DNA from 4 places in the Comamonas fluminis genome. Region 3 is predicted to be linked to each of the others. Evidence: riboswitches for the same ligand, from Rfam matches in the RefSeq annotation. Region 3 holds a riboswitch; each other region holds the start of a gene.

Region 1 (7,789 bases), 1.7 Mb from region 3:
AATTGAGATGGCTGTTGTCGATGCCGGAACCTCGGGTGTAAGCCACGCCAGCACTCAGTCCGGGCGTTGCAATGGATGCCAGATCCACATCGTATTTGAGCTGCCAGGAAGCTTCGTGCGGGCCATTGAAGTCGGAGAGCTGCATGGCGTTTTCCAGCCAGATGGAGCCCCGGTTCACATAGTCAAACGGGTTGTTGCCGTTGACCTTTTGGTAGCCGATTCCGAATTTGTGCGCACCTATGACATAGCTGCTCATCAGGCTCCAGGTGGTGGTGTCGATTTCGCCAGACTTTGCCTTGCCCGTATCAGTGCTGCGATAGATATTCAGGCTGAACGACAGGGCTCGCTTGTCCGCCAGAGGCAGCTTGTAAAAGCCACCCAGATAAGCAGTGTTCCAGTTGTCTTCATACTGCCCGTAATAGCTGCTGAGCGTCAGATTCGTGACCGGCGTGACCCATGCACCGCCAAAAAAGCTGAAAGCGCCGCTGGTCACGCCAGAGTAGTTGGCCAGCAGGTCCGCACCATTCTTGCGCGCATTGCGGTCGGCCCAGCCGGTAAAGCGTCCGGCTTGCAGTGTCAGCGAAGGAATGTCCTGGCTGATGACTTGCCAGCCTCGATTGCTTTCCGGCAGCAGCCGTGTGTCGGATGAGCTGAAAATTGGCGTCTTGGTTCGCATCTCGCCAACCTTCAACTCCGTCGATGACATGCGAACCTTGAGCGCGCCGCCCATGCGCCCGAAGTTATCGGCAATCTCCTGCCCATTCTTAGCCACATATCGCGGTGTGGCGCGGGTCTGATCAGCTTGTGTACCCAGGTTAATCGCGCCGTAGGCATGGGCATCCAGTCCGAAACCCAACACGCCGCGCGTGTAGCCAGACTCGTAATTGAGCATCAGGCCATAAGCCGACTCTCGTGAAAGAATCTGCCCTCTTTGCCCGTTGGCAGCGCGAAAGCTGCTTCCTTTTTGATAGTCGAGCTGCTCTACAAGCACGCGGTTTTGCAGCTTGAGTGCACTTCCTTCCAGAAAACCTTTTGCATCATCTTGTGCGCCAGCACTGGCGACACCGCTTCCACACAGCAGGGCAGCGTATACATGAAGGCGAAAAATACGGACTCTCATCAAATCAATCTCAGCAGTAGCAATATCAGTTCAGGTGCAAGTTCCAATGGCTGCGAGATGCGCAGGCATTGTTGGGTGTGACAGGTATTGCCATGCTTTACTTCGCCGCTGCCTGTGCGCGACCTACGATGATCTGAAAGCGCTGCTTGGCTTGCTCTGGCATATCACCGGGAACCGAGAGCTGAGACAGCTTGGCGTCGTCACCGACCTGGATCAGCATCACCATGCCCATTGCATAGTGAGGCTGGCACTTAACCCCGTACAGGCCGGGCTCGGTCATGGTGACGGTGATTTCCTGGTTGGTTTTGCCTCTGAAGGGTGTCGCACTCGCGGGCGACATGCCTGCGATGGAAACCGCATCGTGGCCGCTGCTGGCGGCCAGGAATTTGACGCTATCGCCGGGCGCGATCTTGACGAACTCTGGCTCATACACCATGGCGCCATGTGGGCCACGGTTGAGCATCTTGATTTCGACGGTTTCTGCAGCCATGAGAGGAGCGGCAAAGCTGCACAGCAGCAGCGCGGCACATCGGACGAAATGGGGAGCTGGCATGATGAAAATTTCCTGTTTTAAAGACTGGCCATGGGTTGAAAGCGCAGCACGCGGCTACCGTCCTGGGGGTCAAGCAAGGTGTGCACCCGAACCTGAAAGACTTGCTCAATCAGTTCCGGGGTCAATACTTCATGAGGGGTGCCAAGCTGCACCAGCTGGCCTTGATGCATGACCGCCAGACGGTCGCAAGCCACGGCCTGATTGAGGTCATGCAGCGCAATCACCTTGGTGATGGGCAAAGCCTGAATCAGCTGCATCAACGACAGTTGCTGGTGAATATCGAGATGGTTGCAGGGCTCATCCATCAGCAGCAATTGGGGCTGCTGCGCAAGCGCTCTGGCGATATGCGCCCTCTGGCGCTCGCCACCAGACAAGGAGTTCCAGCGGCTATCTGCCTTAGCTGACAGACCCACATCGCGCAGCGCATCGCGAACAATTTCTTGGTCAAGCGCTGATAGCGGCTCCAGCGCAGACAACCAGGGCGTGCGCCCCAGCTCAACCGCTTCACTCACGCTGATGGCGTCTGCGGTATCGGCCGTCTGCGCCACAAAAGCTAATTGCCGCGCCACCGCACGGCGTGGCAATTGACGCAGTGGCTGGTCGCTCAGCAAGACCTCGCCCGAGCTAGGTTTGAGCACGCCCGAGAGCAAACGCAACAGGCTGGATTTGCCCGAGCCGTTTGGCCCAATAAGGCCCAGCATCTCGCCAGCAAAGACCGATAACGAAACCGGTTTGACGATTGGGCTGCCGCGAACCTTCCAGCTGATATCGCGTGCGTGCAGCACTGGCGGCAGTGGACTAATTTGCCGATCAATTTGCGAACTAATTGGCGAATGCTTGAGGGCGTCAGTATTCATGCGGGCCCTCTTTTCTGGCCTCTGAGCAAGATGCAGGCAAAAGCCGGTGCACCGACCAAGGCGGTAATGACGCCAATGGGCAGAACCTGCCCCGCAATCAGCGTGCGTGAAACCACATCAGCCGCAATCAGAAAGATGGCACCGATCAAGGCACTGGCGGGAATCAGACGCCGGTTGCGCACACCCACCAACAAGCGCGCTGCATGCGGAATCACCAGACCAACAAAGCCGATGGCGCCGACGATTGACACCATCACCGCCGTCATCAAGGCTGCGGCCAGCAGCAGCGTCAGCTGCACGCGGCGCACGGGAACGCCTAAAGCAGCGGCAGACTCCCCACCGAAGGTAAACGCATCCAGAGAGCGGGCATGCATCAGGCAGACCAGCATCCCCGCTACGGCCACCGAGGCCGTCAGCAAGGTGTCTGGCCAGCGCACGCCACTCAGATTGCCCAGCAGCCAAAACATGATGCCGCGCGCCTGCTCGGCACTTCCCGACTTGGTGATGATGAGCGAGGTCAGTGCATTGAACAGTTGCGAGCCAGCAATACCGGCCAGCACAATCTGGCCGCCGTTACGCAGCCCGCCATTGCCTGCGGCATGGGCGAGCAAGGCCACCAGTGCAAATGCGCAGATGGCACCAAGGAATGCCCCTGTGGTCATGGAGATGAGGCCAGCCCCAAGGCCCGCCACCGACACCAGAACCGCCCCCGTGGAAGCACCGGCAGAAATGCCCAACAAATAGGGCTCGGCCAAAGCATTGCGCAGCAGCGACTGCAAGATCACCCCGGAAACCGCCAGGCCCGCGCCGCAGCTGGCGGCCACCAAAGCTCTGGTCAGCCGGTAGTTCCAGACAATGCCTGCGTTGATGGGGTCTATAGCGTAGCTGGCACCCAGAAGCTGATTGGCCAGCACCTCATACACAATGCGGGCCGAGATATCGGTCTCGCCAATGGCAATGCCCAGCACCACCGCCAGCAACAGCAAAGCTGCGGCAGCGATTGCCAGCAAGGCCATGCGCAAAAGCAGGCCCAGCGGAATGCGTGAGCGCCCCTGACTCAGCGTGAAGGTGTTCATGACACAGCAGGGGCGCATGCAAAGTGCACGCAAAGTGCATGGCGCCCATTTCCGCTCAGCTTACTTAGCGATGCCTTCAATCTTCAGCACGGCATTGGCGATCTGCTCCATGCCGTCCACCTGGCGAATCGAGCCCTGCAGCGCATCGGCATCCACGATCACGATACGGCCGTTTTTGACGGCATCCATGTGCTGGGTGACGGGATCTTTCTTGAGGAATTCCAGCTTCTTTTGGTAGTCATCCGCAGGAAAGCGGCGACGATCCATGCGGGCGATGATCAGCACCGAAGGGTTGGCCTTGGCAATGGTTTCCCAGCCCACTGTGGCCACTCTTCTGTCGATTCGATCACGTTGCGCAGACCCAGCGTCTGCATCATGTAGCCCGCCACGCCGTTCTTGCCAGCCATATAGGGGTCAGCCGCCAGGTCTGCGCTAGAGAACCACAGTGCGGCAGACAGGTTGTGCAGCTTGGAAGACTTGACCTTGGCCACCGCCTGGGCCTGACGATCGCTCAACTCCTTGACCAGGCTTTCACCGCGCGATTCCACATCAAAGGCCTGAGCCAGCTGGCGAATGCTTTTGTACAAAGCCTTGACGTCGTAGCTGGCGGTACGTGTGCCGTCCGAGCCCACCAGATTGTTCTTGCCTTCGCAGTCTGCGGGCATGGCATAGGTGGCGATGTTCAGGTCATGGAACTGCTCGCGCGTGCCAACCACGCCGTCCTTGCCCACCATCCATTCAAACTGCGAGACCACCAGGGCCGGGCGCTTGCCGATGACCGATTCAAAGCTGGGAATGTTGTCCGACAGGCGCGGCACCTTGTCGTTGATGGCCTTGAAGCGCGGCTGCACCGGGTTGAACCAGAGGGCTGTGCCCACCACTTTGTCGCCCAGACCCAATGCGTAAAGCATCTCGGTACCAGCCTGGCCGATGGTGACCACCGATGCAGGCGCTTTGTCGAGCTTGACGGTGTAATTGCAGTTCTGCAGCCGCACCGGATAGTCAGTGGCGTACGCAGAAAAAGAGGTGGCGATCAGGGCAGCGCTGGCAAGGCTTCTAAGCAGCATCGGAATAACTTTCCAGAAGCGGCGAGAAGCACTCTGGAAGATATGGCAAGCCACGCGCCTTCGCATCTGCCTGGGTAGGCAGCGCAGTACTGGAACGATGAGATGCACACTCCCCGGACACCCCGCCGGCAATGATTGATAGATGCTCTGGCAGGTCTCCTGACTGGCAAATCATCGCTGGCGCATCGCCTTCCCAAACAGAGATGTTCAGTGGCTATTGGATGGCTGGCTCATTGCCTACAGTTGCGGGGGCAGTTCCATTTCACGGGCCGGCAAGCAAAGTGCCGGACCACTGGATTCCCTCATGCATTCACCACAGCGAATACATGTTCTTGCGAAACCAAAGTTGCGGTAATGTAGCTGATTTTGTAGCAGCAGTCACAGGCCCGTTGGACGAATGCGCTAGTTTTCTCTGTTCATGCCCACTTCAAATTCCATTTCCATTCAGCGCGTTCGTGACTTGCATCAAGTCCAAAGCTTTCTGCAAAACGTGCGCATTTCCATGTTCGCCGGGCGCATCAACGCACAGGAGACACCTGAAGACCTGCGTGAATTCGAAGCGACCTATCTCTCAGGCAGTGGCTGCATGCTGGCGGCTCTCGATTCTCGACAAAGCGTTCAGGCAACAATTGCATGCCGTGTCTATGACGGCAGATTTCCGCAGTTAAATTTCCAACAGCACAAAGTCATGGAAGTCGTGCGCTTGTTTGTTGCGCCAGAGCATCGGCGCTCCGGGCTGGCCGGGCGGATGCTGCATAGGCTGCGCACTCATGCAGAGTCTCAAAACGTGGACGTTCTTTACCTGCACACACATCCGTTTTTGCCTGGCGCTCTGGAGTTCTGGCAGAAGCACCACTTTGAGGTCATTGATCGAGAAGCCGATCCGCTGTGGCAAACCATTCATATGCAGCTTGCTTTATGTGAATCAACCAGCCTTTCCTAGACTGCGTCAAGCCTCACAGAATTACGCCTCTAGAACTCTATCGAAGACAGGCCATCCGCAGGAAAATGTCTGCGGATGGGGTTGTTGAACATCTCGACGCAGCTGAAGATATCGTCGCGTATTTCTTACCTTGTTGCATGCCGACCTCACATGGCAAGCCTACCCGTAAGGCACAAAGCCGCTTTCGTTTTCATTGACCCGCAGAGGCTTGCCCACAAACGGGAAGGCGCGCTGCGGGCAGGCATTGCGCTCACAGACTTTGCAGCCCATGCCAATCGGAGTGGCGGCCTCAACCTTGCGCAAATCCAGCCCCTTGGAATACACCAGCCGCGCGGCATGTTGCAAATCGCAGCCGAGGCCAATGGAGAAAGTCTTTCCCGGCGCGCCCCAGCCCTGGCCTGCGTGGCTGATGGTGCGGGCAATCCACAGATAGACACGTCCGTCGGGCATGGAGGCGAGCTGCGGCACGATGCGCCCCGGCTGGGTAAAGGCCTCGTACACCACCCAGAGCGGGCAGGTTCCGCCAGTCTTGGAAAAGTGAAAATGCGTGGCCGACTGGCGCTTGCTGATATTGCCTGCCCGGTCCACACGGATGAAGAAAAACGGCACGCCCGGGGCTTCGGCCCGCTGCAAGGTCGATAGCCGGTGGCACACGGTCTCAAAGCCGACGCCAAAGCGCCGCGCCAGCAAGTCTATGTCGTACTGCAGGCTCTCGGCGGCCTGCAAAAATTCGCCATAAGGCAGCACAAAAGCACCCGCCACATAGTTGGCCAGCCCCATGCGTGCCAGGCGCCGCGTGGCCTCGTCCTGCCAATTTGTGGATTTGAGCGCTTCCTCAATCAGCGCATCAAACTCCAGCAGCGCCAGCTGAGTGGCCAGCTGAAACGCCTGCTGGGCCGGGCGCAGCTGCGACGCCACGTACAGCGTGCGCGTGGCCGCATCAAAGCGGCGATGGCTTTGCCCTTTTTCCACTTCCCCCTGCACAGCAGAGGCTGCGGCAGCCTTACTGCCCTGGCTGCCCGCACTGCGCAACACCAGCACGTTATGCCTGGCCTGCAGCCGGTACTGCAGCCACTCCTGCAGACTGCCACCCTGGCTGCTGGCCTGCTCGCTCGCCTGCCGGGCCAGAGTTTCGGCGGCACGGTCCAGCGCATCAAAATGGTTGCGATGGGCAAAAAAGAAATCGCGTACTGCTTCAAACGGCATCTGCCGTGCTGGCTCTGGCACCAGCTTGCCTGAAGCCCCATCCTCCAGTTCCGCACGCCCGTCACCCAGTCTGGCAGTTAACGCCTCCAGCCGCTCGGTATTGGCCGCATGGCGCTGGTGCATGGCGAGCAGTGCCCGGGCCAGCTGCGGCAAACGCGAGGCCACTTCGCGCAACTCGGGCAAGGGTACAGCGCCTTCAGGCTGGGGCATGGCCGCCAGCGCATCGCGCAACTGGGACAGCAGGCGCGCCTCTTCATCTTCCGAAAACTGCTGGATGTCAACGCCCAGCACCCGGTGAATCTTGAGCAGCACCGCCACCGTGAGCGGGCGCTGGTCCTGCTCGATCTGGTTCAGATAGCTGGGCGACAGCTCCAGCGCCTGCGCCAGCGCCGCCTGGGTCATGCCGCGCTCGGCACGCAGGCTGCGCAGGCGCACGCCCATGAAAGTCTTGGCCATCGTGATTGCTCCTAGCGTGATTCACAAATTTGCAAACTTCGCAAATCTGCTTTTTTTACTTCGCAATGATTCGCCAATTCAGCCCTACCCGGTGGGAATGCAAATGCGTAGATTGCGAAGTATGGCAGATCACCAAAGACAAAAATGGCTTGATCGGCCTTCCCCACATTTCAGGAGACACGCATGACTACCGTTGCCGCACCCACTACTGTTCCTTCCACATCCCCAGGCGCATTCAAGCCCAAGAAATCCGTGGCCCTGTCGGGCGTGACGGCCGGCAACACCGCGCTGTGCACCGTTGGCAAAACCGGCAACGATCTGCACTACCGTGGCTACGACATTCTGGACATTGCCGAAGTCTGTGAATTTGAAGAAATTGCCCACCTGCTGGTGCACGGCAAGCTGCCCACGCGTGCCGAGCTGAAGGCTTACAAAGGCAAGCTCAAGGCCTTGCGCGGCCTACCCACCAGCGTGAAGACCGCGCTGGAGCAATTGCCCGCCGCCAGCCACC
Region 2 (7,789 bases), 930 kb from region 3:
CACTGGCAATGCTGTTGCGAACTTGCTGCGTCAGCAGCTCGGCATTGCCCGGGCCCAGGCCCACCACCGTGAGCCTGCCTTGTGAGCTTGCGTGTGTCATGCGGCCTGCCTCAGAGATCATTGGCAGGGCGGCGGCCGTTGCCATGCACGATCACGATGGCGAAGTAGGGGCAGCGCTCAGGCGCGTCGCGCAAAGGCATGACTTGCTGATCGCTCATGGTGCCGTTGATGACCAGCCAGGCCTGATCCAGCTTGCCTTGCTCGGTCAGCAGAGTGCGGATGCGAGCGAGATGGCGGCCCACTTTCATGATGACCAGCGCATCGGAGCGCTGCATATGCTGGCGCAGCGGTTCATCAGGCAAGGTAGCTGGCAGCACGCTCATGACATCATCGCCCCAGGTCATGGGGATGCCGGTGGCGTGCCAGCAGCCCACCATGCCGGGAATGCCGGGCAGAACCTCCACCTGTGCCTGTGCGGCTTGCTTGAGCCGCACGTACAGATGCATGAAGGAGCCGTAGAAAAACGGGTCCCCCTCGCACAGCACAATGACTTCCTCGTCACGCGCCAGATCGGTCAGCCGGTTTTGCCAGCCCAGATAGAAGTCTGAAAGCTGGGCAATATAGCGTGGGTCGTCGTGCGGAATTTCCGTGGTCAGCGGGTATTCCATCGGGTATTCGGTGACCTCGGCGTGCAGCAGGCCGTTGACCAACTGCCGTGCTTTGCCGGGGTGGCCAAGCTTGCGAAAATAGGCCACATGGCGCGCATTGCGCAGCAGGCGGTCGGCCTTCACGCTCATCATTTCGGGGTCGCCAGGGCCAAGACCCACGCACACAATTTTTCCTTGAGTCATGGTGCAGGCCTTATTCAACAGAGGTGGCCAGGGCATTGACAGCAGCCACGGTGATGGCTGAGCCACCTAGGCGCCCTTCAACGATGGCAAAAGGAATTTGCCCCCATTCGCGCAGCGCATCCTTGGACTCCGCCGCGCCTACAAAACCCACCGGGCAACCGATGATGGCGGCGGGACGAGGGCAGGCCGGGTCTTGCAGCATATTGAGCAAGTGAAAAAGCGCCGTGGGCGCATTGCCAATGGCCACGACGGCGCCATTCAGGTGCTCGCGCCACAGTTCCAGCGCGGCGGCGCTGCGTGTGTTGCCCATGGACTGGGCCAGCTCGGCGGTGCGGCCATCCTGCAAGGTGCAGATGATGGAGTTGTCTGCAGGCAGGCGCTTGCGGGTAATGCCTTCGCTGACCATGCGGGCGTCGCACAGAATGGGGGCGCCACCCTGCAGCGCTGCCTCAGCAGCCTCGGCAAAGTCGGGCGAAAAATGGATGTGCGCCGCCAGCTCCACCATGCCTGCTGCATGAATCATGCGGCAGGCCACGCGTTCTTCCAGCGGGGTGAAGCGGGCCAGGTCTGCCTCGCGGCGAATGATGCTGAAAGACTGACGGTAAATTTCTTCACCGTGCTTTTCATATTGATAGCTCATGGATCAGTTCTTGTATTTGTGCAGGCTCTGATAACTGGGCCTGAAAGGGAATTTGGATACGGGCTTGCGGCTGTGCAGCGGTGTAGGCGTTGAGCAGCAGCTGCGCCGCGTCAGACTGGCTTGCATAAACGACGGCGGTGGCCTCTTTGCCAAGCGCGCACAGCTTGGCGCAGCCGCTGATGTGCAGATGCATGCCCTCGGGCAGATGTTTTGCAGATTGCAGTGCCAGCTGCTGCGCAGGCATCAGTGCCTGCGTGCAGCCGGGGCTGCCGGTGCAGGCAGAAACGCGGCTTCGTGCGTCACGGCTCTCGACAATCCATGAGGCGCTGTCCAGCGCCTTCGGCGCAATAGTTGTGGCGCCATTTGCCACGAGCAGCGAGCGCCAGGGCGTAACTCTGATCTCGGTGTTTGGCGGAAGATGGCTTGCCAGCAAGAGCACGGCTTGCGCATTCACCCGGCCCAGTGGGGCACCCAGAACAAAGTGCCGCCCGTGTTCGCCGGGTGTGAGGGGGCAGGTTGCCGATGCGTCGGGCGATGTTTCCAGTACCGTTGCTGTCCGTAGCGCGGGCAGGTCTTGCGGCAAATACGCCAGCTTCTGCTGCAGCCGTGTGATGGCTTGCCTGTCGTCTTGCTGATTGCCGCGCACGCGTTCACTGGCAAACCAAATGGCGATCTGCACAGCGGCTTCAATGGCCTCTGTGGCATTGGCATAGACATGGGTCTTTCCAGAGCCGCCCAGTGTGAGTGCATAGCGCGGGGCGAAGTGCTCTGTCTGGGCGCTGGCGGGCAAGACATGCAGGCGCAGATCGGCGCCAATATCGCGCAGGCTTTGCTGCTCATCATCGACCAGCAGGCCGAACTTGCTGGGCAAGGCATTCAGGCCCAGCGTTTGAAGTGCATGCGGGCTCAGGCGCGTGGCTGCAGCGTGAGACAGCGACTGCGCCAGCTGATGTGTCAGGTCATGGCGCGCATAGAGAGGGCTGCAATGGACGGCGGGCGCCAGGTCTTCATCTGCGTTAGCTGGCACCAGTCCGGCGGCCACCAGTTGCGAGCGCACTTGGCCCAGTTGCGATGCGTGCACGCCGCGCAGCTGAATGTTGCCCAGCCGGGTCAGCTCCAGCTGCGGATGGGCGTGTGCCAGGGCCAGTTCAGCCAGTGCGCGCCATTGCGCGACGTTGAGGGAGGCGCAATGAGGGCGAATGCGCACAATCCAGCCGTCTTGCGCCTGCATGGGCTTCCAGGCGGTGGGGCACCAACCCTGAATTTTGACGGAATCAGCCATGCAGCGCTGCCACCGCCATCAAGCGGATGTCGCCACATTCAGCGGGCTGCAGTCGAGCCAGCCACAGAGATCCTCGCACCATGCCAAATCCACGTCAGTCAGGCCGATACCCGGGCCAGATGATTGAGATGTGCAGAGGGAGGAGGGAGATTGACTGTGCGAGTGCAGCAGCCCATCAAGCCACATGCAATCCCGCTGCGCCTTGGTCACATCAGGCCGGTCTCCGGACTTACAAAGCTCAACTCAGAGAGTTGAAATTCAGGCACGCCTTCCCGCTTTCGCAGTGACTGTCATTGCTGGCAATGACTTGTGCCTCAATATCTTTGATTACCGTTGCGGGTGCAGTGCAGGATTGGTGGCTTGTGTCATTCACCTGCTTCTCGTTTCATCTTCAGGCCCAAAACGCGCCTGAAAACACCTGTGATCGGGGCGAATCTTACGCGATATCCATTCGCTCAAAAAATTCAGAGCCTCAGCGAGTGGCGTGGGCGCTGTGTGTTTGCCTCGTTCAGAGTGAGGGTTCGGGCCTGAGCCACAGCCAGATCAGCACGCAGCCCATGATGCTGAGCGTCACGGCAGTTATCCAGGGCTTGTGGGAGAAATACAGAATCAGCGCACCACTGAACACCATGCTGAAGGTGGCCGTCCACTTCACGCGGCGGGTGATTTTTCCGCCCGCATCCCAGTTGCGCAGCAGTGGCCCGAAGATGCGGTGCGCATAAAGCCAGCGGTGCAGCCGGGGTGAGCTGCGCACAGCAGCCCAGGCGGCCATCAGGATGAACACCGTGGTGGGCATGCCTGGTACGACAGCGCCGATCAGGCCCAGCAGCACACAGATCAGGGCAAAGGCGATCAGCAAATAACGCAGCGGAGCGGAAAGTGCGGCAGGCTCCGGGGCGGGCTGCTCGGCAGATGAGTCGGGCGGTGGCGAAAGATCGGTCATGAAGCAGGACATGGGCGGCGTGGCATTCCGGGCAGGAATGTCGCCATCAGGCCTCTCATATTAGCGAGCACAGGTGGCAGTATGGTTTTTCCGGCCGCCGCTCTGGCGGCATTTGTCACATCCTTGTCCCGGTTGGCGCAGGTGTGGCTCGCATAATCGGGCTTCGTTTGGGCAGGCGCTGCATGGCCCGCATCAACACAGATTCAAGGAGTAAGAACAATGACGACGACCCAGAGCACCGATTCGCCTGATGTGATTGCCGAAGTGCGCGGCAAGCTGGGCATGATTACGCTCAACCGCCCCAGGGCGCTCAATGCGCTGTCTCTGGGAATGGTGCGCGCCTTGCTGGCAACGCTGCTGGACTGGCAGAAAGACGACGCGATTCTGGCGGTGGCGATTCGCGGCAGCAACAAGGATGGCGTTTTCGGTGCCTTCTGCGCAGGCGGTGACATTCGCTTTCTGCATACCGCTGGCAGCCAGGGCAACCCGGAACTTGAAGATTTCTTCACCGAGGAATATGCGCTCAACCACCTGATTCACACGCTGGGCAAGCCCTATATCGCGTTCATGGATGGCATCGTCATGGGCGGCGGCATGGGCATCAGCCAGGGCGGCTCGCTGCGTATCGTGACCGAACGCACCAAGATGGCCATGCCCGAGACGGCCATTGGCCTGTTCCCGGATGTAGGCGGTGGCTATTTCCTCTCGCGCTGCCCCGGTGCGGTGGGTGAATGGCTGGCGCTGACTGGTGACACCATTGGCGCGGGCGATGCTGTGGCCTTCAAGCTGGCCGATGGCTGCATTCCCAGCGACCAGCAGGCCGAGTTGTGGGAGACGCTGGCGACGACGGATTTTGCCAATGTGGAAGCGCTCAACGCCGTGGTGCGCTCGCGTTTTGTGAGCGTTCAGCCCAAGAATGCAGAGCACATCGCCGAGATTGATGCCTGCTTTGCCTTGCCCACAGTGGCCGCGATCGAGCAGGCGCTGCAGCAAGGCAGCGACTGGGCCAAGGCCGAAGCGGCAACGCTGCGCAAGCGCTCGCCACTGATGCTGCATGTGGTGCTGGAGCAGATTCGCCGTGCCCGCAAGATGACGCTGGCCGAGGACCTGCGCATGGAGCGCGATATGGTGCGCCACTGCTTTTATCTGCGCCCCGGCCAGAGCGAGACGGTGGAAGGCATTCGCGCCCTGGCCGTGGACAAGGACCATAGCCCGCGCTGGAACCCCGCCAGCATTGAAGAAGTCAGCGATGCGCAGTGGCAGGCGTTTTTTGACAGCCCCTGGCCTGCGCATTCGCACCCGTTGGCAATGTTGAAAGACTGAGCTTGACGGAGTCGCTCTCATACAGAGCAACGTTTAGCTAGGCCCGCAACACTCATGTTTGCGGGCTCTATTATTTTGATAGCTAACTGTCTTTATAAAACCTGGACTTCAGCCCATTTATATTGAATTTTTTTGTAGCAGGCCTCAGGCAGACTTTTGAAGCTGCGCAATTGCCTGCGCCAGCAGGGCAATGGAGCGCGGCGCGCAGCCCTCGGCATCGTTGCTGATGGTGACAAAGGCGGGCTGACCTGCGCCCGTAATGCCTTTGATGGTGCGCGCCAGCCAGGCGCGGGTGTGCAGGTCTTCGCTGCGAATTTCGCTGAACGGTTCGTGCTTTTTCTGGGCATCGGCATAGCCGTATGCGCCGAAGATACGGTTCAGATTCCAGCGGCAGACCAGCGGACTGGGCCACAGCGCGCGCAAGGTGTGCAGCTGCACCTCAATAGGCGGCATCTTGCCGTGCAGGCCCAGGCAGAACGTGGCGCCATGGGCTTTGAGCGTATCGACCAGCGCGGGAGTCAGCAACTCGGGGTCGCGCACTTCCACGGCCACTATCACCTGAGGGTGCTGTGCCAGCGCCTGGCGCACGGCGGCCAGCATCAGTCCAAGTCTGGCAAACAGCTCGCTCTGGCGGGTGAGTAGCGACCAGGGCAGGGGGCTGAGCTGAAACACCAGCACGCCCAGCTTGGCGCCCAGGCCCTCCAGCGTGGGCTGCACAAAATGCTCCACCGCCAGGCGCGGATCCAGAAAGGCAGGGTTGGCCTCGCGGGGCTTGCCCTCTTCGGTGCGCACCTGCGCATCAGTCACCCCTGCCGGGCATTTGACGACAAAGCGAAAGTCATCATCGACCTGCGCCGCAAACGCTGCGTACTGGCTGTTGGTCAGCGGCTTCCAGAAAGTGCGATCCACGCAGATGGTGCGCAGCAGCGGGTGCTGGTGATAGGCACCCAGGCCTTTTTTTGCCAGTACGTCCTTGGAATAGGCCCCATCCCAGACCAGACCTTCCCAGCCGGGGTAGGACCAGGTGGAAGCGCCCATGCGCAGATTCGCAGGTAACTGGGCGGCAAGATCGGCCCATTGCGCGGCTTCGGGTGCCAGTGTTACAGCCGAGCCGCTGCGTGCCTTTTGGGGGGCGGCTTTCCGTGAACGAGGGAGTTTGGTTGTCTCCTCCGAGATGGATTCCTCAAAAAAATCGTCCTGTTTTCGCTGCATGGCGGTCATTGTGATTCAGGCTTCTTTGGAGCATGCAGAACTTCAAAATAACCAATTTCAGGGATAGGCAAGGCGGCGCTCTGTATGTAGAAACGAATAGTTGCAAATGTGATTTGGTTTCTACTTGGAGGGTATATGCGTGAAGTAGTGCGCGTTATCGCTGGGCCAGAGCGCTCCATGGTAATGAGTAGGTTGGGTGTCTATGTCTGGGGAAATGTGCGCAGCGTTCGCGTTGTGCCTGAAGGGTCCGACGGTGAAGGGGTCTGTGTTGCCGACCGTACCGAAATTGGTCACCTGAGGTTTGCGCAAGATGTACCTCAGCGCCTTGATCCTGTTGGGATGGAGTGGTTGGGGGTGGGTGATGCCTCGGCGCAGTTGATTGCATGGACTAAAGAGAAGGTGTTCCAGTTTGCGCCGCAGGTGGTGCGAGATCACGGAGCGGCGTATGTGGGTACTGTTGATTTGCCAGACATCGCCCGCAATGTCTGGACAGGGGAGCATGTCGCTTTCGCGGCGTTGGCTGATGGTCGTTTGTTCGGTTGGGGTGATGTCGCATATGGGCGACTCGGGATTGGTGAGGATGCTTTGTGGCAAGGACGCACTACGCCTGTTGTTGTAGACGGGGTCAGTGACATTCGTAGCCTGAGTCCGGGAGCTGCGCACACCGTGGCCCTCGATGGAAAAGGTCGAGTCTGGACCTGGGGGGCCAATGCTTCGGGGCAACTGGGGCAGGGAAATCTGCGTGAGCAGGCTTTGCCCCGGCATGTGAAGTTGACTCAGCCCGTAAAGGCTATTGCAGCAGGGGCAACACACACCCTGGCTTTGGACGTTCATGGGCAGCTGTGGGGCTGGGGGTCCAATCACAAAAAGCAATTGAGCGCACAGATTGCTGAGGCGTATCTCCCTTCGCCGGTGCGAATTGGGGGCCGTTTATCAGAGGTCAAGGCAGTGGTTGCAGGTTTGCACTTCAGTGCTGTGTTGACTCGTGAAGGTCTTGTGCGGGCCTGGGGGTGGAATGGGCTAGGGCAACTGGGGCATGAAGAAATTGGCGAGGAGAGTGAGCGGGTAATTGCTCTCAAGCGGGTTCGCCAAATCAGTGCTGGACGCTCTCATATGCTTGCTTTGACTGAGGAGGGAACTTGCTGGGCTTGGGGCGACAACCGTTTTGGTACCTGCCAGGGTGAGGCAGAGATGCAGGCTCAACCTCGTCAGATTGATCTGAGCGCCATGAAATTTCAACCACAAGCGAATCTGAATTTGCTCAAGGAGCAGGCATGAATCTCATCGATTGCAAGAAGTTTTCTGATCATGCAAAGACAGACGGCGTTGTGACTCGACGCGGTTTGCTCCAATGGGGTATGGCGGTTTCGGTCGGTGCTCTCTTGCCCGCTTGCGGAGGTGGCGCAGGTAATGCCGATCAGGAGAGTTTGCCGCAGCCCCAGATATTGCGCTCCAGTGGTGGAGTGCTTGAGCTGCATTTGAATGTGCAGTATGCGGACCTATCAATGGCAGTGCCAGATGATGCGGCCTTGATGGAT
Region 3 (7,789 bases):
AGCTCATAGATCTGTCCGTCGGCGCCACCTTCTTCCGCGCAGCCAATGGCGCAGGTTTTGAGGATTTCGCCATCAATGCCCAGCTCGCCAAACTCATTGACGATGACGGCCACACGCAGGCCCTTGGCCTGCTCCAGAATGTGGCGCATCAGTGTGGTTTTGCCGCTGCCCAGAAATCCGGTGACGATGGTGGCGGGGATCTTGGTGGTTTGCATGGTGCTATCTCCGGGTTGGAACGTGTGAAATCAGTTGGGTTGCAGGCAGCGCGGGCCGTGTACGTGGAGAGCTTCATCCACCTCGCGGTCTTGCACATGGCGCGTCAGCACGGGGGCGATGCTTTCGGCATTCATGGGGCCGTACCAGACGCCGTCCGGATAGACGATCATCAGCGGCCCATGGTTGCAGGGGAACTGGCAGCCGGTTTGCAGCGGCTGTACGCTGTTTTTGAGGGCTGGGGTTTCGCGTATCGCGCGCGTCAGCGCTGGCCACATTTGCAGCGCCCCCTTGGCCGCGCAGCGCGGACCCACGCACCACAGCACATGGTGCTGGTGGTCTGGCACCTGCGACCAGCCCTTGGGGTCGTGCTCCCACGGGTCATCGCCCAGCACCTCGGGTACATCGGGCTGGCGCAGTGCGTCATCGACGGTGCGGGTCAGCAATTCTGTCAGGCCCTGCAACTGTAGCAACGGCTGGCCAAATACGATGTGCGGCATGGGCTGCTGTGCGGATTGCTGACCAGCCCGCCAGCGCATGATGAGCTTGTGCAGCCAGCGGCGCAGCGATGCTTCATCGGGCACCATCACGGGCAGGATCAGGATGGTCTGCGCATTGGCGCACAGGTCCAGCGCCTCCATCAGCGTAGGCTGGGCGCGGTCCACATAAGCGGCAGTGACGAGTTGCACAGACTTGCCAGCGGCGTCCATGGCCGTTTGCAGCCTTGACGCCAGTTCGTTCAACTCTGTCATGCCCGCGGTGTAGGCACCGCCCCGGCTGAGCAAGATGATGGAGAGCGATGCGGCCGCTGGTGTCCGGGCGTCCGCAAGCAGATGGCTGGGAGAGGGCGCATTCATGGCAGCTCTCCTGCAGAAAGCTCCACGGGCTGGACCGTGATCTTGCGATCGGGGTGCAAGGCGGCAGCCAGGCGCTGGGTGGCTTCGATATTGCGCGGGCCAGGCGTGGCCTCGGCATAGCTCATGACAAAAAAGCGCCGATTCTTAATAGCAGAAACCGCTTCCAGCTCTTTTTTCTGTAGCAAGAAGTCGATCTTGCCTTGCGCATCTGGCTGGCCGTAATCGACGATCACAATCCACTCTGGGTCGCGCTCGATCACGTCTTCCCAGTTGCCGCGCTGCCAGTTCTGGTTCAGGTCGGCAAAGATATTGCTCGCACCCGCTTCATCCAGCATGGCCTGCGGCATGCCGAAGTGGCCGACGGTGACAGGGATTTCCTGGCCGCTGTCATAGACGAAGACGCGGGGTCGTACCGGATTGCCCTGCATTTGCTGGCGCAGCAGGGCCTGAGATGCGCGCAGCTTGTCGATGCGCGGCTGGGCTTGTGAGCTGACGGCGAAGATGCGGCTGATGTTTTCCAGATCCTGCAGCCCGTCGTCGAGCGCCACACGTTCGCGCTTTTGCACGCGAATGCAGGATTCGGACAGCACATAGGACGCAATACCGTGGCTGGCCAGCCTTTCAGGGGTGACTGCGCCGGGGCGGAAGCCGTAGCTCCAGCCGCCGAAGACGAAGTCGGCCTCTGCACCCAGCAAGACTTCCAGGTTCATTCCCTGTGAAGAGAGGTTGGGAAGGCTCTGCAGCCAGGGGCGCAACTGCGGGCTGATTTCCTTGCTGGAAGGGATGCCCGAGTAGCCCACCAGCCGCTGACCCAGACCCAGGTAGAGAAACATCTCGGTGATGTTCACATCGTGCGTGACGGCGCGCTGCGGCACCTTGTCGTAGCGCACGGTCTGGCCGCAGACAGACAGCTCCAGCGGCGGCTGGTGCTGGCGCGCCTGAGGTGGGCTTGCCTGTGGGGCAGAGGATTCACCGCAGCCTGCCAGCAGCGAGGCTGCCAGCAGGACTGAGGCGCTGCAACGATTCAAGCAAATGGCTTGCATGGCAACAGGCCTCAATGCCATCAGAAGCGCATCAGCGCCGAAAGCTCCACGCTGCGCCCGCGACCCAGCAGCCACTGGGTGCTGCTTTGGGCTGCGGTGGCGTAGATGCGGTTGGTCAGGTTGCGCCCCACCAGACGCAGCGTGGTGCGCGGGTTGACATCCCAGCTCAGTGCAGCGTCTGTGACCACATAGGAAGGCAGGCGGGTGGTGTTGGCATTGTCTGCATAGCGATCGCCAACATAGCGCACACCCAGCGACGCTTGCCATGGGCCGGTGCGGTAGTGGCCCCAGAGGTTGGCGGTGACGCGCGGCACATTGCTGGGGCGGTTACCAGCGCGGTTGATGCCCTTGCTGCCTTCGAGCAGGCGGTCAAACTGCGCATCGACATAGGACAGATTGCCTTCAAAGCGCAGCGCCTTGCTGGCGTGAACAAGACCTGTCAGCTCCAGCCCCCGGGAAGACTGCTGGCCACCCTGAACAGACAGAGAAGGGCGCTCCGGGTCGCGGGTGATGATGTCATCCTTGACGATGCGGTAGGCCGCCACTGTCCATTCGCCACGGCCATCGGCCAACTGCTGCTTGTAGCCGACCTCGACCTGGCGGCCTTTGCTGAGGCTGAAGCCCGATTGCGACTGGGCAATGGACAACAGGCTGGTCACAGGGTCATGACCGGTGCTGGTCTGTACATAGGCGCTGCTGAGGGCGCTGAATTTGTGGGTCAGCCCGAGGCGCCAGGAAGTGCCGTTCAGAGGCTTGTCGAAACCGGCGCCAGTCTGGATATCTGTGCGCGAGAAGTCATACCAGTCGCGGCGCAGACCAGCCATCAGCAGCCATTGCTCGTTGATTTTCCAGGCATCTTCCAGGTACAGCGCGTTCTGGCGAATGCTGGAGCTCATGCGTGGCAGGAAGGCGTCTGGGCTGTCCCAGTAGCCATTTTGTGGCTGGAAGGCAGAGACAGTGGACTCCCCGGTGTAGGGGGAGTTGCTCATATTGCTGAACTTGGCGTTTGAAATATCCCAGCCCATGGCAATCTGATGTGCTCCGGCCTTGAGGTCCAGACCCATGCGGTTGCCCGTCTGCTGCACATCGTGGCTGATTTCAAGATAGTCGTAGCGGTCCACCTGCGCTGTGGAGGGGTTGTAGTCATAGCCCTCGATATTTCTCCAGTGGCGGTCAGACTTGAAGTGATAGATTTCGTTGCGCAGCGTCAATGCATCGCTGGCCTGCCATTGCGCCTTGGCGCGAAAGCGCTGGTCCTTGAACTCGTCAATGGCATCCAGTACGTTGTAATTCTTGTGGCGCAGTTCCTTGACGATCTGTCCGTCAACCACGGGGCTGCCAAAGTAGCGCTCGGGCTTTTGGCGGCTGATGTCGGCACTCAGGTCCACGGTCACGTCGCTGCGCGGCGTCCAGCGCAATGCGCTCATCAGCTTGCCGCTGCTGGATTTGCCCAAGTCTCGTTCTCCGTCGCTGCGTTCACCATAGGCGTCGATGCGGTAGCTCACGGTCTCGCCCAGCGCACCGGTGGTGCCAATGCCGCTGTAGACCTTGCCGTTGCCGCCAGCGCCTAGCAGCACTTCGGAGGAACGCTCCCGGCTGGGCTGTTTGCGAATGGCATTCAACGTGGCGCCCATGGTGCCGCTGCCATACATCAGCGATGCGGGGCCACGCAGCACTTCTATGCGTTCATAGCCCCAGCTGTCGCCGGGGTAGTTGATGGTGCCTGCTGCCACTCCCAGGGTAATGCCGTCCTCGGCAACGCCAATGGAGTTCACACCATTGAAGCCACGGCTGGAAAAAGACAGGCCGCCATTGCCCGGTGCGCCCGAAGCGCTCAGGCCCACGGTGCGGGTGACAGCGTCAGAGACGCTGTAATCGGCGCGCTCTTCGATTTGCTGCGACGACACGCCACTGACGCTGGCAGGCAGGTCCAGCACGGGTACGTTCACATGCGAGGCAGAGGTGGCTGGCTGGCTGGTCTGCAGCTCATGGGCAGGCTGGCGTTTTTCCTGCACCGTGACTTCGGGCAGAGCCTGCTGGGCCATGCTGACTGTCGGGCAGAGCAACAGCAGTTTTAACGCGGTGCTGCCAAGATGGCGCAACTGATGCTTGGAGTGAAGGGAGGAGTGAAGAGAAACAGAGTTTTGTGGATGAAAGCACATATCAGGAGGTCGAAACTGCCTGAAGGGATAGCTGTGCCGCAGAACTGTCTGCCTTTGACAGGCATGACCGCATCCACCAAATGGCCGCTATCCGCACCCCGCAGACAGTTGTCGTGAAAACCGCCCATGGGGCGGAGTTGAGTCATCGGCAGGCCGGTCTCCGGGCTCACAGGCCATTCATTGCTGAATGCACATCTCGCCTTCCCGAAAAACTCGAAACCTCGCGTAGCGAGGGCCGAATCATCTCCAGTGGCTGCAAGCGCTGCTGCGACTTGCGTGAGCTGTGTGTTCCTGCTTACCGTTGCGGGGGCAGCCAAGGCTTCCTGATCGAGAGATCAGACCTTGTTCCCGTTTCACTCGCTGTTTTAAGAGCAAGCACCTTCCGAAACGAAGCGCCATCAAGGCGCCGCAAGAGTTTAGCAGTCCTTGGGCGCTTTCAAGCGTTATTCAGAGCAATTGGTCCGGCATGAACTCAATCAGAGGCTTGCCGCTGCGCTCGTTGATGCGCACCTGCGCCTGCACGCCATAGACCTGGGCAATGATCTGCGGCGTCAGCACCTCGGCGGGCGTGCCCTGTGCAGCCAGCGCGCCATCCTTGAGCAGATAAAGGCGGTCGCAGTAATGGGCGGCCAGCGGCAGCTCATGCAGTGCAGCCAGTGTGGTCAGGCCCAGGCTGCGTATCAGGTTCATCAGCTCGAACTGGTGGCGTACATCCAGGTGATTGGTGGGCTCGTCCAGCACCAGCAATTGGGCTTGCTGCGCCAGTGCTCTGGCCATCAGCACTCGCTGCTTTTCACCGCCTGAGAGGGTGGAGAACATGCGCTCGGTCAGCGCCTGGGCGTGCACCTGTGCCAGAGACTGAGTGACGATGCGCAAGTCCTCTTCACTGTCGCGAGAAAAAGCGCTTTGACGGGGGGTGCGCCCCATGAGCACCACATCACAGACGCGCAGATCAAACTCACCGGTGTTCTCTTGCGCCAGCACAGCCATGGCGCGGGCATTGTCGCGGGCACTGCGCTGCCAGACGTCTTGCTCTTGCATGCAGACCGTGCCACTGGAAGGCTTGAGGATGCGGTAGATCATGCGCAGCAAGGTGGATTTGCCGCTGCCATTGGGCCCCAGCAGGCCGACCAATTCGCCGCGCTGAATATGCAGACTGATGTCTTTGACGATATGGGTGGCTGCAGCTTGCCAGTGCAGTTGCCGGGCTTCCAGCAAGTAGTGTTGGCCGTTCACAGGCTGATCCTTTCCCGGGCGCTCTTGCGGCATAGCATCCAGACAAAGAAGGGCCCGCCCAGCAGCGACGTGATGACGCCAACGGGCACTTCGGCAGGGGCAAAGCTGATGCGGGAAAACACATCGACCCAGACCAGGAAGATGGCACCTGTCAGCGCTGCGACAGGTAGTACCCGCCGGTGCTCGGCGCCCACCAGCATGCGGGTGATATGCGGCACGATCAGGCCCACAAAGCCGATGGGGCCTGTCAGCGCAACAAGAACTCCCGTCACCATCGAGACGAGCAAAAACAGCCAGCGCCGGGTGCGTGTGGTGTCCACACCCAGAGTGGCTGCAGTTTCTTCGCCAGACAGCAATGCATTGAGCGAACGCGCCTGCGCCAGCAGCAGCGCAATTCCTGCCAGCAGCAGGGCAGCAGGCAGCCCCAGCTCTTTCCAGCGGGTTCCGGCCAGACTGCCCAGAGTCCAGGTCAGCACGGAGTTCGCCAGCTCACGCTGGTTGGCTGTCAGAATGATCAGGCTGGTGACGCCACCAAGACAGTAGGCAATGGCGACGCCACCCAGAATCAATCGCGAGGCCTGCAATCGTCCATTGGTATGGGCGAGAAAATACACCGCTGTGCAGGCTGCCAGTGCGCCGCCAAAAGCGCCCAGTGGTAAGGCCAGTTCCCCCGCAAATGCCAGTGTGCCAAAGGCCAGCACACTGACGGCGCCCACTGATGCTCCCGATGAAACGCCCAGCAGGTAGGGGTCAGCCAGCGGGTTGCGAACCATGGCCTGCATGGCTACACCCACCAGGGCAAGGCCGGCGCCAGTCATGGCCGCCAGCAGCACACGCGGCAGGCGAACGCGCCAGACAATCTGATACTGGGCCGTGCTCCAGCTGGCAGGCTGGGTTTCCATGCCCAGGCGCTGCGCCAGTTCATGCGCGGTGATTTGCCATGCTTGAGTGGGCCCAATGCGCACCGGCCCCAGCGTAATGGCCAGCGTCAGAGACAGCAGCAGCACGGCCGTCAGTGCAAACAGCCACAGTTTCAGCTGATGACGCTGCCGGGTGAAGGCTTGAGTCGAAGGCGCCGTCATGAGAGCCGTAGAACGCTGGTCAGGCCAGATGCCGGGCTATCGCCTTGCTGTGTAAGGGCAGGGTGGAAGATCAAAGGCCGTGTGGGAAATCTCATCGCTATCTTGTCAAAGCAGGCGGCTTGCATGCAGGCGATGAGATCAGGCGGGAGGGTGCGCGTGCGGTGAAAGCGCGGCATAGCCTGTTGCCATCACGCTGCTCCCCGCAGGCCGGTGTTGCAAATAACAGGCCGGTATCCGGGCTGGCAAATGGCTTGGGGCGCGAGGCCCCATGCCCACTGCTTCACCTTCCCGGCGCTGCCGCGCACCTCGATGACGAGGCCACGTAGAACGCCAGTGGCTGGCTTTTTGCATATATTGCAAAAGCCCAGAAGCGGTGTTGATCTGCTTACCGTTGCGGGGGCAGCCAGGGTTTTGCACCCTGTTCCCGTTTAACCCGAATGGACATCGGGCACCTGTTGCTGGGGCAGGGCAGACTAGTGGGGAGGTGACCACTTTGGCACATAACCTGCACGACACCCATTCTGCCCTGGCCCAATGATAACGCGGGTTTGCGGGCGATGTGGGGTCTGCAGAGTCACTCGGTGGCTTTGGCACAGAATGGGCCGACCAGGGGCACAAAACGGCCAGAGTGGGCCGTTAGCGCACTAAACGGTGCTGGGCATGGGATTTCCGGTTTCCCTTGTGTAATCGGGCGCTTAGGGGGATGTTTGCCTGCGTAGCCAGGAGTCGTGCCGCTGCTTCAAGGTCGGAAGTTCCGAGGTCGGAAGCTGCTTTGCTTCCAACCTCAGAATATCTATAAAAATCAAACACATAGTCGGATGGCCCTCAATTCTCAAAACTTCCGACTTCGTGGGAGGTTGGAAGTGGAAGATTGAGAATTTAAAGGCGCATTGCAAAGAAAAACGCCCAACCTGATGAAGGATGGGCGTTTTAAAAGAACGGCTGTGAGGCTTTAAAAAAGGGCTCGCTGCCTTCGCTCAGGTGGGGTGCTCACCCCAAGCTGGCCACAATCCTGAGCACTTGCCTTCGGTAAGGCTGTATTCGGCAGAGACACTACCGCCAGTCATATGCTGTGAACGCACCGTGACTGTCGTAAATCGACCCCAAGCGGAAGTTGACAAGGCATCATGTAGCTACTTAAAGATCAACAACCGGCCACGCAAAGGGCTTCAGGGTACGATCACCACTATCCGTGT
Region 4 (7,789 bases), 630 kb from region 3:
GCTATGTGGTGGCGCTGGATGCCTGGGTGCTCGATCAGTCCTTGCTGGAGGCTGCTCGCTGGCTGGCGCAGGGTACTCCGGTGAAGGTCTCCGTCAATGTCTCTGCGCTTGAATTCCGTCAGCCTGATTTTGTGGGGCGGCTGGTGAGTGCGCTGGAGCGCAGCACGCTGCCTGCGCAATGGCTGGAGCTGGAGCTGACCGAGAGCATCCTGCTGCAGGATGTGCAGGAAATGTCTTTGCGCGTGCAGCAGATTGCAGAGCTGGGCGTGGGCCTGGTGATTGATGACTTTGGCACCGGCTATTCCAATCTGTCGTATCTGAAGAAGCTGCCCATCTCCAAGATCAAGATCGACCAGAGCTTTGTGCGTGGCCTGCCGCATGAGGCGGAAGACAAGGCGATTGTGGGCGCCATCATCAGCATGGCACGTGCTCTGGGGCTGGAGACTGTTGCCGAAGGGGTGGAAACCCAGCAGCAGTGCGCAGCCATTGCCCAGATGCGTGGCGACTACTACCAGGGCTATCTGTGCTCGCCAGCACTGCCTGCCGGGCAGTTTCGGCAGCGCCTGCAGTCAAGGCATGAGGTGGTGGAGAGTCAATTGCTCAACCCGGAGCTGCAAGCGCCTGAGGCTCTTCGCTCCATGCAGCGCGTGGATTGAGAGCGGTTGGGAATTTCTATCGTCTATCTTGACGATGCAGGCGAACTTGTTGGCCGCAACAATCCTGTGTCAGCAGATTCTGCTGAAGTGCATGGGTTTGAGCACACCGCCAGATGCTATTTAAATCATAGCTTTCAGCGCTTGATATAGAAGCGGTAAGCCAGATTTTCTGAATAAGGGGCGCTGGCGCTCAGCGCTACTTGTTGTTTGTTTGAGGTGTGCATGGCTGAGAGCGCTTTTTCCAAAACCGGATTCTCCACCTACAAGACATCGGCGCAGGACTGTGTTTTGAAGGATGTACCAGTGGGCGGCGTGGCTCCATCTCAGCCGGTGGAGCTGCTCGATCCTGACCTGGAAATCTCTACCGAGAACTTCAGTCAGCTGGTTGGCGCGCTTTATCTGGCCGCGACAGATGCCGAAGCCTGGAAGTCGTTTCTGGAGCTGCTGCGCGTGCAGACCGGGGGGAATTACGGCTCCCTCATTGTTCGCGACACCATGGGGGACAACATCGGTCTGGTGATCTCGGCCGCCAGCACCCGCAAGGCCTTGCTGGCCCATGACCCCTATGGATATTGCAGCCCGCTGCGCGGCATTCCGCTCGATACCGCCGTCACGCTGGCCGAGCGAATTTCCGAGCGCGAATGGCGCACCTGCCGCTATTACACGGAATGGTGCAAGCATGTAGAAGTCTTTCACATCCTCGCCATAGACATCGAGACCGAAGACGGCTGCTGCTACGGCCTTCGTGCCACTCGCCCAGAGCAGGCAGAGCCTTTCGGCGCCCGTGAAAAAGCGCTGATGACGCTGCTGCTTCCGCATATCAAGCGGGCGCTCAATATGCACCTGGCGCTCAACCGTGATCGTCAGCTGATCTCTCTGTATGGCCGGGCCACGGCGCAGTTGATGGTGGGGGTGGTCATCCTCGATCAGAACGGCATGGTCATCGAGAGCAACCCAGCCGCCACCACCATTTTGAATAGCGGCGATGGCCTGCGCGTCAAAAACGGGGAGCTGGAAGCGGCCTATGCCAATGACAACCGCAAGCTGCAGCGCTTGATCAAGGACGCGCTGATGCACCCGCAGGATACCCAGCGCGTCATGACCGAGGGCATGTCGGTGGGGCGCCAGTCAGGCCAGCTGAACTGGGGTGTGGTGGTGCAGAACATATCGCCCGATGACTGGACCGAAGGCAAGCAGCGCCCCAGCGTGGCGGTGTTTGTGAGAGACACCACGGGCCGCCCTGATCCCCCGGTCAAACTTGCCCAGCAATTGTTCCAGCTCACACCCGCCGAGACATCGCTCGCCATTCAGCTGGCCAATGGCCTGTCGCTGGAGGAAGCAGCGCAAACACTCAACATTCGCCCGAATACGGCGCGGGCCCATCTGCGCTCGATTTTTTCCAAGACGGGTGTTCGCCGCCAGACAGAGCTGGTGCGACTTTTCCTCAATAGCGTGGCCTGGCTGGGCAATCATTAAGCCCGGCGCCATTCAGAAACCTCTGTTCACGGCATCAACCTGAAGTACCCATGAAAAAAGCCCGCATCAGCGGGCTTCAAATTCAGATCAGGCAGTTGTGTTCGTTGTCTGGATAGTCAACTGCCCTCAGAAACAAGGTGTCTGCAAACGCCACCGGTTCGTCATCCTGAACCGGGGGTTCAGGTGGGCGAGGGCAACCTATCGTTGGGTTCATCTGACGCGAGACGATCACGCTCAATAGGTGATTTACCAAGCCCGTGCTCAGTGAGCATTGGTTCAAGGAAATATAAAAACCGGCAGATTTGCAGACAGGTGCTATTTTAACGGGGAATGTTAAACCTGCAGTCGGCAAAACAGCTTTGCCCTGATGTTTTCAGGCTTTGACAGTTTTCAGAGCAGGCGTGCGTCGTTTTCCAGCGCGTGGTCGAGCTTGAGCACCAGTTGCTCAGCCAGTTCCTGCTGGCGCTGCTGCTCGGCCTTTGCGGCTTCGTCCAGCTCTGCGGGGGGCGCCAGCTCCTGCTGCATGGACTGCATCTCGGCCTGGGCTGCTGCCATGTGGGCCTGCTGGGCATCACGGTCCAGCACATCGAAGGCCATGTTCAGCGCTGCCAGCACCGCCACGCGCTCACGCGAGCGGACTTTGCCGGAGTCGCGTACACGGGTCATGGCATCGTCCACACGGCGGACGGCCTCCATCACGCGTTCTTCTTGGCCATCGGGGCAGGTCAGCACATAGCTTTGCTGCATGATTTGCACATCGATCTGCTTCATGGGCGTCTGTGACAGGGTCTGGAGGCGGAAGGTGACAGTGTCACTCTCCCTGGTTAGCGGGCAAGCGTTCGATCAGCGCGTCCACGCGGGCGCGTGCTGCCTGCAGGCGCAGGCGCAGCAAATCACGCTCCTGAGTAAGGGCGATGACCTGGTCGGTGAGCAAGGCATTGGTGCGCTGAAGTTCTTCATGGCGGACCAACAGACGCTCCACGCGCTCGGCAATGAGATCAAGAGAAGGCTGGGGGGTCATAGACTCTGCCATTGTAGGTCTTGCAGTCAGTAGGTGGGCATTAAATTGCACGCAAAACCTGACTTGTACATGTTTCGGGAGGGTTGCCGCACAGGGGCAGCGAATACCGGTGAAACCTGTCTTTTTGCAGATGAGTGCCTGATTTCGCAAAATCGTAGCGCCATACGCAGATTGCGTCTGCATAAACTGAGTTTTTAAGGTAAAAAATCGTCACCCGGCTCCTTCGAATGAAGGATGAGCACGGGTTGAACTTCATTACAATGCGCGGCTGTTGGTGCTCGATGCGGCTGCTCTGCCGCCTCAGTTCAACGGGAAGCAGGGAGGTGTTTGCCAGATTTGACTGGTGCGCCGGGCCTGCGCTGCCCCCGCAACGGTCGGCGAATGGAGTGCCATTGCATTCCTCCTTTTCCCTGATAGCCACTGGCGCTTGCGCGCTGGGAAGGCTGGCAAGAGGACGATTCGCCTAGCCCGGATACCGGCCAACTTGGGTGTGTCTGCTATTTGCGGACATGTGTTGCTCAGTGTCGGCGGGTAGGCTGGCGTGAGCGCTTTCTCGCTGATTTCTCATGTCCAGAAACTCTTCGTCCGCGCAGCTCTGCGTGGCGCCATTTGCCTGCACTCGTGTGGCAGCTGCGGCTGTGCTGTGCGCTATTTCTTCGTTTGCCGCCCATGCACAGGATGCGGGTGCACGCCAGATGGCAGAAACCGTGGTCACTGGTAGCCGCGCCGAAGCCTCCATTGAACAGCTGACGGCAGATGTGACAGTCATCGATGCCAAGCAGATCGAGCGCGCCGCAGGCAGCAGCCTGCCTGAGCTGCTGCAGCGTGAGGCGGGCCTGCAGATCACCAGCAATGGCGGTCTGGGCAAGGAAGCCAGCGTTTTCACGCGCGGCACGGAAAGCCGGCACACGATTTTGCTGGTGGATGGTGTGCGTTATGGCTCGGCAACCAGCGGCGGCCCTTCCTGGGCCAATATTCCTCTGGCATCCATTGAGCGCATTGAGGTCATCAAGGGCCCAGCATCCTCTTTGTATGGCAGCGATGCAGTTGGTGGCGTGGTGCAGATCTTCACCAAGAAGGGCACTGGCGCAAAGCCTTTCAATCCATATGCCAGTGTCACGCTGGGCAGTGACCACTATGCGCAGGCCGCCGCGGGTCTGAATGGCTCTCAGCAAGGCTGGAACTATTCGCTGAATGCGCAGCGCACGACCGAACATGGTTTTTCCTCCACCAATTCCAAGGTGGCCTACGGAAACTACAACCCCGACCGGGACCCGTTTCGCCAGAGCTCTTTGAATGCCTCGCTGGGCTATGAGATCAACTCTGACTGGCGTGTTGACGGCAGCGTGCTGTATTCGGAAGGCATCACCCATTTCGATGACGGCCCTGGCGTGGATACCCGCAGTGCTTTGCGCACGCAGGTCAGCACGGCTTCGGTGACTGGGCGAATCCTGAAGGACTGGAAGTCCAAGTTCACCATCAGCCATTCGCGTGATGAGAGCAATGCCATTGATTCCGCGCAGTCCTATAACCTGCCGGGCCTGTTTGCCACCACTCAGCGCCAGTACCAGTGGCAAAACGATATCGCCACGCCCGTTGGCCTGGTGGTTGCAGGCTTTGAACGACTGGAGCAGGAAGTCAACAGCAGCACCAAATATTCGGTGACGGAGCGAACAGTGAATTCCGGCTTTGTCGGTTTGACCGGTGAGCAGGGCGCACATAGCTGGCAGGCCAATCTGCGCCGCGATGACAACTCGCAGTTCGGCAGCAAGAACACCTGGGGCGTGGGCTATGGGTTTCGTCTGAACTCCCAGTGGCGCCTGCATGCCTCGCATGGCACAAGCTTTGTGGCGCCGACCTTCAATCAGCTGTACTGGCCAGATTATGGCTCGCCAGACCTGAAGCCTGAATTTGGTCGCAATACCGATGTGGGTGTGACCTGGAGCGAAGGTGGGCACTCCGTCAAGCTGGTTTATTTCGACAACCGCATTCGCGGCTATATCGCGAACACGACCAAGCCCGAGAACATCCCTCGCAGCCGTATCAAGGGCTGGACGCTGGGCTACAGCGGCCAGTTCATGGGCTGGAAGCTGCGTGCGGACTATGACCAACTGGATCCTCGCAACACTCTGACCGACACATTGCTGCCGCGTCGCGCCCGCCATGTCACGCGTCTGTCTGCAGACAAGGACTGGGGCGCATGGACCTTCGGCGCGTCGGCTCAGTCTGTGGGCAAGCGCTATGACGACGCGAAGAACTCGGCAGACAAGCTGATGGGCCAGTACACCACCGTGGATCTGTATGCCAGCTACCGTCTGGACAAAGACTGGACCCTGTCTGCCCGTATCGCCAACCTTACGGACAAGGACTACACCACGGCCTACGGTTACAACACGCGTGGCCGTGCTGGCTACCTGACCCTGCTGTGGCAGCCGCGTTAAGCCGTGGTTGAGGAAAAATCGGCATTGCCCGTGGCTGAGTCTGCCCGCTGCCCCGCCATTCTGATCAGCGCCCCGGCTTCGGGTCAGGGCAAGACCACCATCACGGCGGCGCTGGCGCGGCTGCATGCGCGTCAGGGGCGCAAGGTGCGGGTGTTCAAGTGCGGGCCGGATTTTCTGGATCCGTACTGGCATGAGCTGGCCAGTGGCCAGCCCGTGCATTCGGTGGATCTGTGGATGACGGGCGAGGCCGATGTGCGCCGCCGCCTGCATGAAGCCGCGCAGGATGCAGATCTGATTCTGGTCGAAGGCGTCATGGGTTTGTTTGATGGCAACCTCAGCGCGGCCGATCTGGCGCAGCGGCTGGGTTTGCCGGTGCTTGCGGTCATTGATGCTGCGGCCATGGCAGGCACTTTTGGTGCTGTTGCCTATGGCTTGCACCATTACCGGCCAGAGCTGCGCTGGGCCGGCATGCTGGCCAATCGCGTGGCCACCGCCCATCATGCAGAGCTGCTGCAACGCGGCATGCGCGAGCCGCAGTTGTGGCTGGGTGCCATGCCGGGTGTGCAACTGGGCGAGCCAGCACCCAAGCCCAAATCGGCTTCGCTGCTGCCTGAGCGGCACCTGGGGCTGATTGCGGCCCATGAGCTTGGCGATGCACTGCAGCGGCTGGATGCCGCTGCGGATGCCCTGGCCCAGACTCCGCTGGGGCAGCGCCTCTGGCAAGCCGAGCCGGGCCAGCCCAGCTGGCAGGACTGGTGTGTGGACTTCATGCCGCCTGCGCAGCATGAGCCGCAGCCAGAAATCAAGCCCTGGCTGGCGGGTAAGCGCATTGCCATTGCGCGGGATGCGGCTTTCTCATTCATCTATCCGGCCAATCTGGACTGCCTGCAGTCCATGGGGGCGGAGCTTTGCTTTTTCTCGCCTCTGGCGGGCGATGCGCTGCCAGCGTGCGATGCCATCTGGCTGCCCGGCGGCTATCCGGAACTGCATGCGCAGGCGCTGGCGGCCAATACCGGTTTGCGAGAAGCCCTTGCCCAGCATGTGGTCCAGGGCAAGCCGGTGTGGGCGGAGTGCGGCGGCATGCTGGCCTTGTGTGAGTCGATTACCGATTTGCAGGGCGCGCAGCAGCCGCTGTGGGCCGTGCTGCCCGGACGTGTGACCATGCAGAACCGGCTTGGCGGGCTGGGCATGCAACAACTGGTGCTGCCCATGGGCTTGCTGCGCGGGCACACCTTTCACTACAGCCGTCTGGATACGCCAATGGCCTTCAGCACCCGTAGCAGCCGACCCGGCGCGGAAGTGCATGCCGAGCGTGGCGAGGCGTTTTACGCGTCGGGCAGCGTGCGGGCCAGCTACTTTCACGCCTGGTTTGCCTCGTGCCCAGCGGCGGCGGCCTGGCTGTTTGGCGCAACAATCGAGGGCTAGCCAGTCCTTTTTCGCAAATCATGAGTACAGCTTCCACCTCCCATCCCTGCCTGCCGCGCAGCCTGTTTTTGCTGGGCGGCCAGAAAAGCGGTAAATCGCGCCGCGCCGAGTTGCTGGCCCGCCAGTGGCTGGAGGCTGACGCCCGCCATGAGGCGGTGCTGGTGGCCACTGGCCAGGCCTGGGATGCGGAAATGGTGGAGCGCATTGCCCGCCACCAGCGTGACCGCGCCGAGCGCGTGCCGGGCATGCAGACTCTTGAGGAGCCGCGTGAACTGGCCCGCGTGCTGGTGCAGCACAGCCAGCCAGAGAAGCTGCTGGTGATTGACTGCCTGACGCTGTGGCTGACGAACTGGTTGATGCCTGTTGAATCAACAGAATCTAAACAAAATCAGCCTCAAGTCCAGGACTGGAATGCGCAGCTAGCTCTCTTTTTGGAAGCGCTGGACGGTGCCAAAGGGCCCGTCATCATCGTGGGCAACGAAATTGGTCTGGGCGTGATTCCCATGGGCAAAGAGGTGCGTGCGTTTGTGGACGCGCTGGGCGTGCTCAACCAGCAAGTGGCGGCGTACTGTGAAAGTGTCACGCTGATGTGTGCGGGTCTGCCCGTCGCGGTCAAGGGAGTGCAGCCATGAAGCGCGCCCCATGGTTGAAATTTGCCGCTGCGCTGACGCTGGGCCTGAGCGGCGCACTGACCACGGTCAGCGCCCTGGCCGCCGTGCAAATTACCGATGCGCGTGGTGTGCAAGTCAGCTTGCCGCAGGCACCGCAGC

Evidence for each region. A riboswitch is a leader RNA that binds a small molecule or an ion and turns the genes downstream of it on or off. The one in region 3 is predicted to bind cobalamin.
Region 1: linked by a shared signal. The riboswitch ahead of JDW18_RS20140 (ABC transporter substrate-binding protein) and the one ahead of JDW18_RS12575 (FecCD family ABC transporter permease) in region 3 are both predicted to bind cobalamin.
Region 2: linked by a shared signal. The riboswitch ahead of JDW18_RS08290 (nitrite reductase) and the one ahead of JDW18_RS12575 (FecCD family ABC transporter permease) in region 3 are both predicted to bind cobalamin.
Region 4: linked by a shared signal. The riboswitch ahead of JDW18_RS09740 (TonB-dependent receptor domain-containing protein) and the one ahead of JDW18_RS12575 (FecCD family ABC transporter permease) in region 3 are both predicted to bind cobalamin.

What each region holds. Positions count from the first base shown of each region.
Region 1 is NZ_CP066783.1:4,361,445-4,369,233, reverse strand. It holds gene JDW18_RS20160 (OprD family outer membrane porin) at 1-991, opposite strand, end outside; gene JDW18_RS20155 (pseudoazurin) at 1,218-1,673, opposite strand; gene JDW18_RS20150 (ABC transporter ATP-binding protein) at 1,691-2,530, opposite strand; gene JDW18_RS20145 (FecCD family ABC transporter permease) at 2,527-3,606, opposite strand; partial or broken gene JDW18_RS20140 (ABC transporter substrate-binding protein) at 3,667-4,517, opposite strand; cobalamin riboswitch at 4,806-5,033, opposite strand; gene JDW18_RS20135 (GNAT family N-acetyltransferase) at 5,092-5,616, shown strand; gene JDW18_RS20130 (short-chain fatty acyl-CoA regulator family protein) at 5,776-7,278, opposite strand; gene prpC (bifunctional 2-methylcitrate synthase/citrate synthase) at 7,462-7,789, shown strand, end outside.
Region 2 is NZ_CP066783.1:1,731,873-1,739,661, forward strand. It holds gene cobJ (precorrin-3B C(17)-methyltransferase) at 1-100, opposite strand, end outside; gene cobI (precorrin-2 C(20)-methyltransferase) at 111-851, opposite strand; gene JDW18_RS08285 (precorrin-8X methylmutase) at 862-1,491, opposite strand; gene JDW18_RS08290 (nitrite reductase) at 1,475-2,773, opposite strand; cobalamin riboswitch at 2,971-3,200, opposite strand; gene JDW18_RS08295 (YbaN family protein) at 3,282-3,716, opposite strand; gene JDW18_RS08300 (enoyl-CoA hydratase/isomerase family protein) at 3,936-5,039, shown strand; gene JDW18_RS08305 (DUF72 domain-containing protein) at 5,184-6,251, opposite strand; gene JDW18_RS08310 (RCC1 domain-containing protein) at 6,387-7,529, shown strand; gene JDW18_RS08315 (multicopper oxidase family protein) at 7,526-7,789, shown strand, end outside.
Region 3 is NZ_CP066783.1:2,661,637-2,669,425, reverse strand. It holds gene cobW (cobalamin biosynthesis protein CobW) at 1-215, opposite strand, end outside; gene JDW18_RS12595 ((2Fe-2S) ferredoxin domain-containing protein) at 246-1,070, opposite strand; gene JDW18_RS12590 (ABC transporter substrate-binding protein) at 1,067-2,113, opposite strand; gene JDW18_RS12585 (TonB-dependent receptor) at 2,134-4,158, opposite strand; cobalamin riboswitch at 4,410-4,673, opposite strand; gene JDW18_RS12580 (ABC transporter ATP-binding protein) at 4,723-5,544, opposite strand; gene JDW18_RS12575 (FecCD family ABC transporter permease) at 5,508-6,593, opposite strand; cobalamin riboswitch at 6,802-7,064, opposite strand.
Region 4 is NZ_CP066783.1:2,034,580-2,042,368, forward strand. It holds gene JDW18_RS09720 (sensor domain-containing protein) at 1-656, shown strand, start outside; gene JDW18_RS09725 (helix-turn-helix transcriptional regulator) at 879-2,132, shown strand; gene JDW18_RS09730 (cell division protein ZapA) at 2,523-2,903, opposite strand; gene JDW18_RS09735 (DUF904 domain-containing protein) at 2,944-3,153, opposite strand; cobalamin riboswitch at 3,409-3,651, shown strand; gene JDW18_RS09740 (TonB-dependent receptor domain-containing protein) at 3,720-5,594, shown strand; gene JDW18_RS09745 (cobyrinic acid a,c-diamide synthase CobB) at 5,598-7,019, shown strand; gene JDW18_RS09750 (bifunctional adenosylcobinamide kinase/adenosylcobinamide-phosphate guanylyltransferase) at 7,040-7,651, shown strand; gene JDW18_RS09755 (ABC transporter substrate-binding protein) at 7,648-7,789, shown strand, end outside.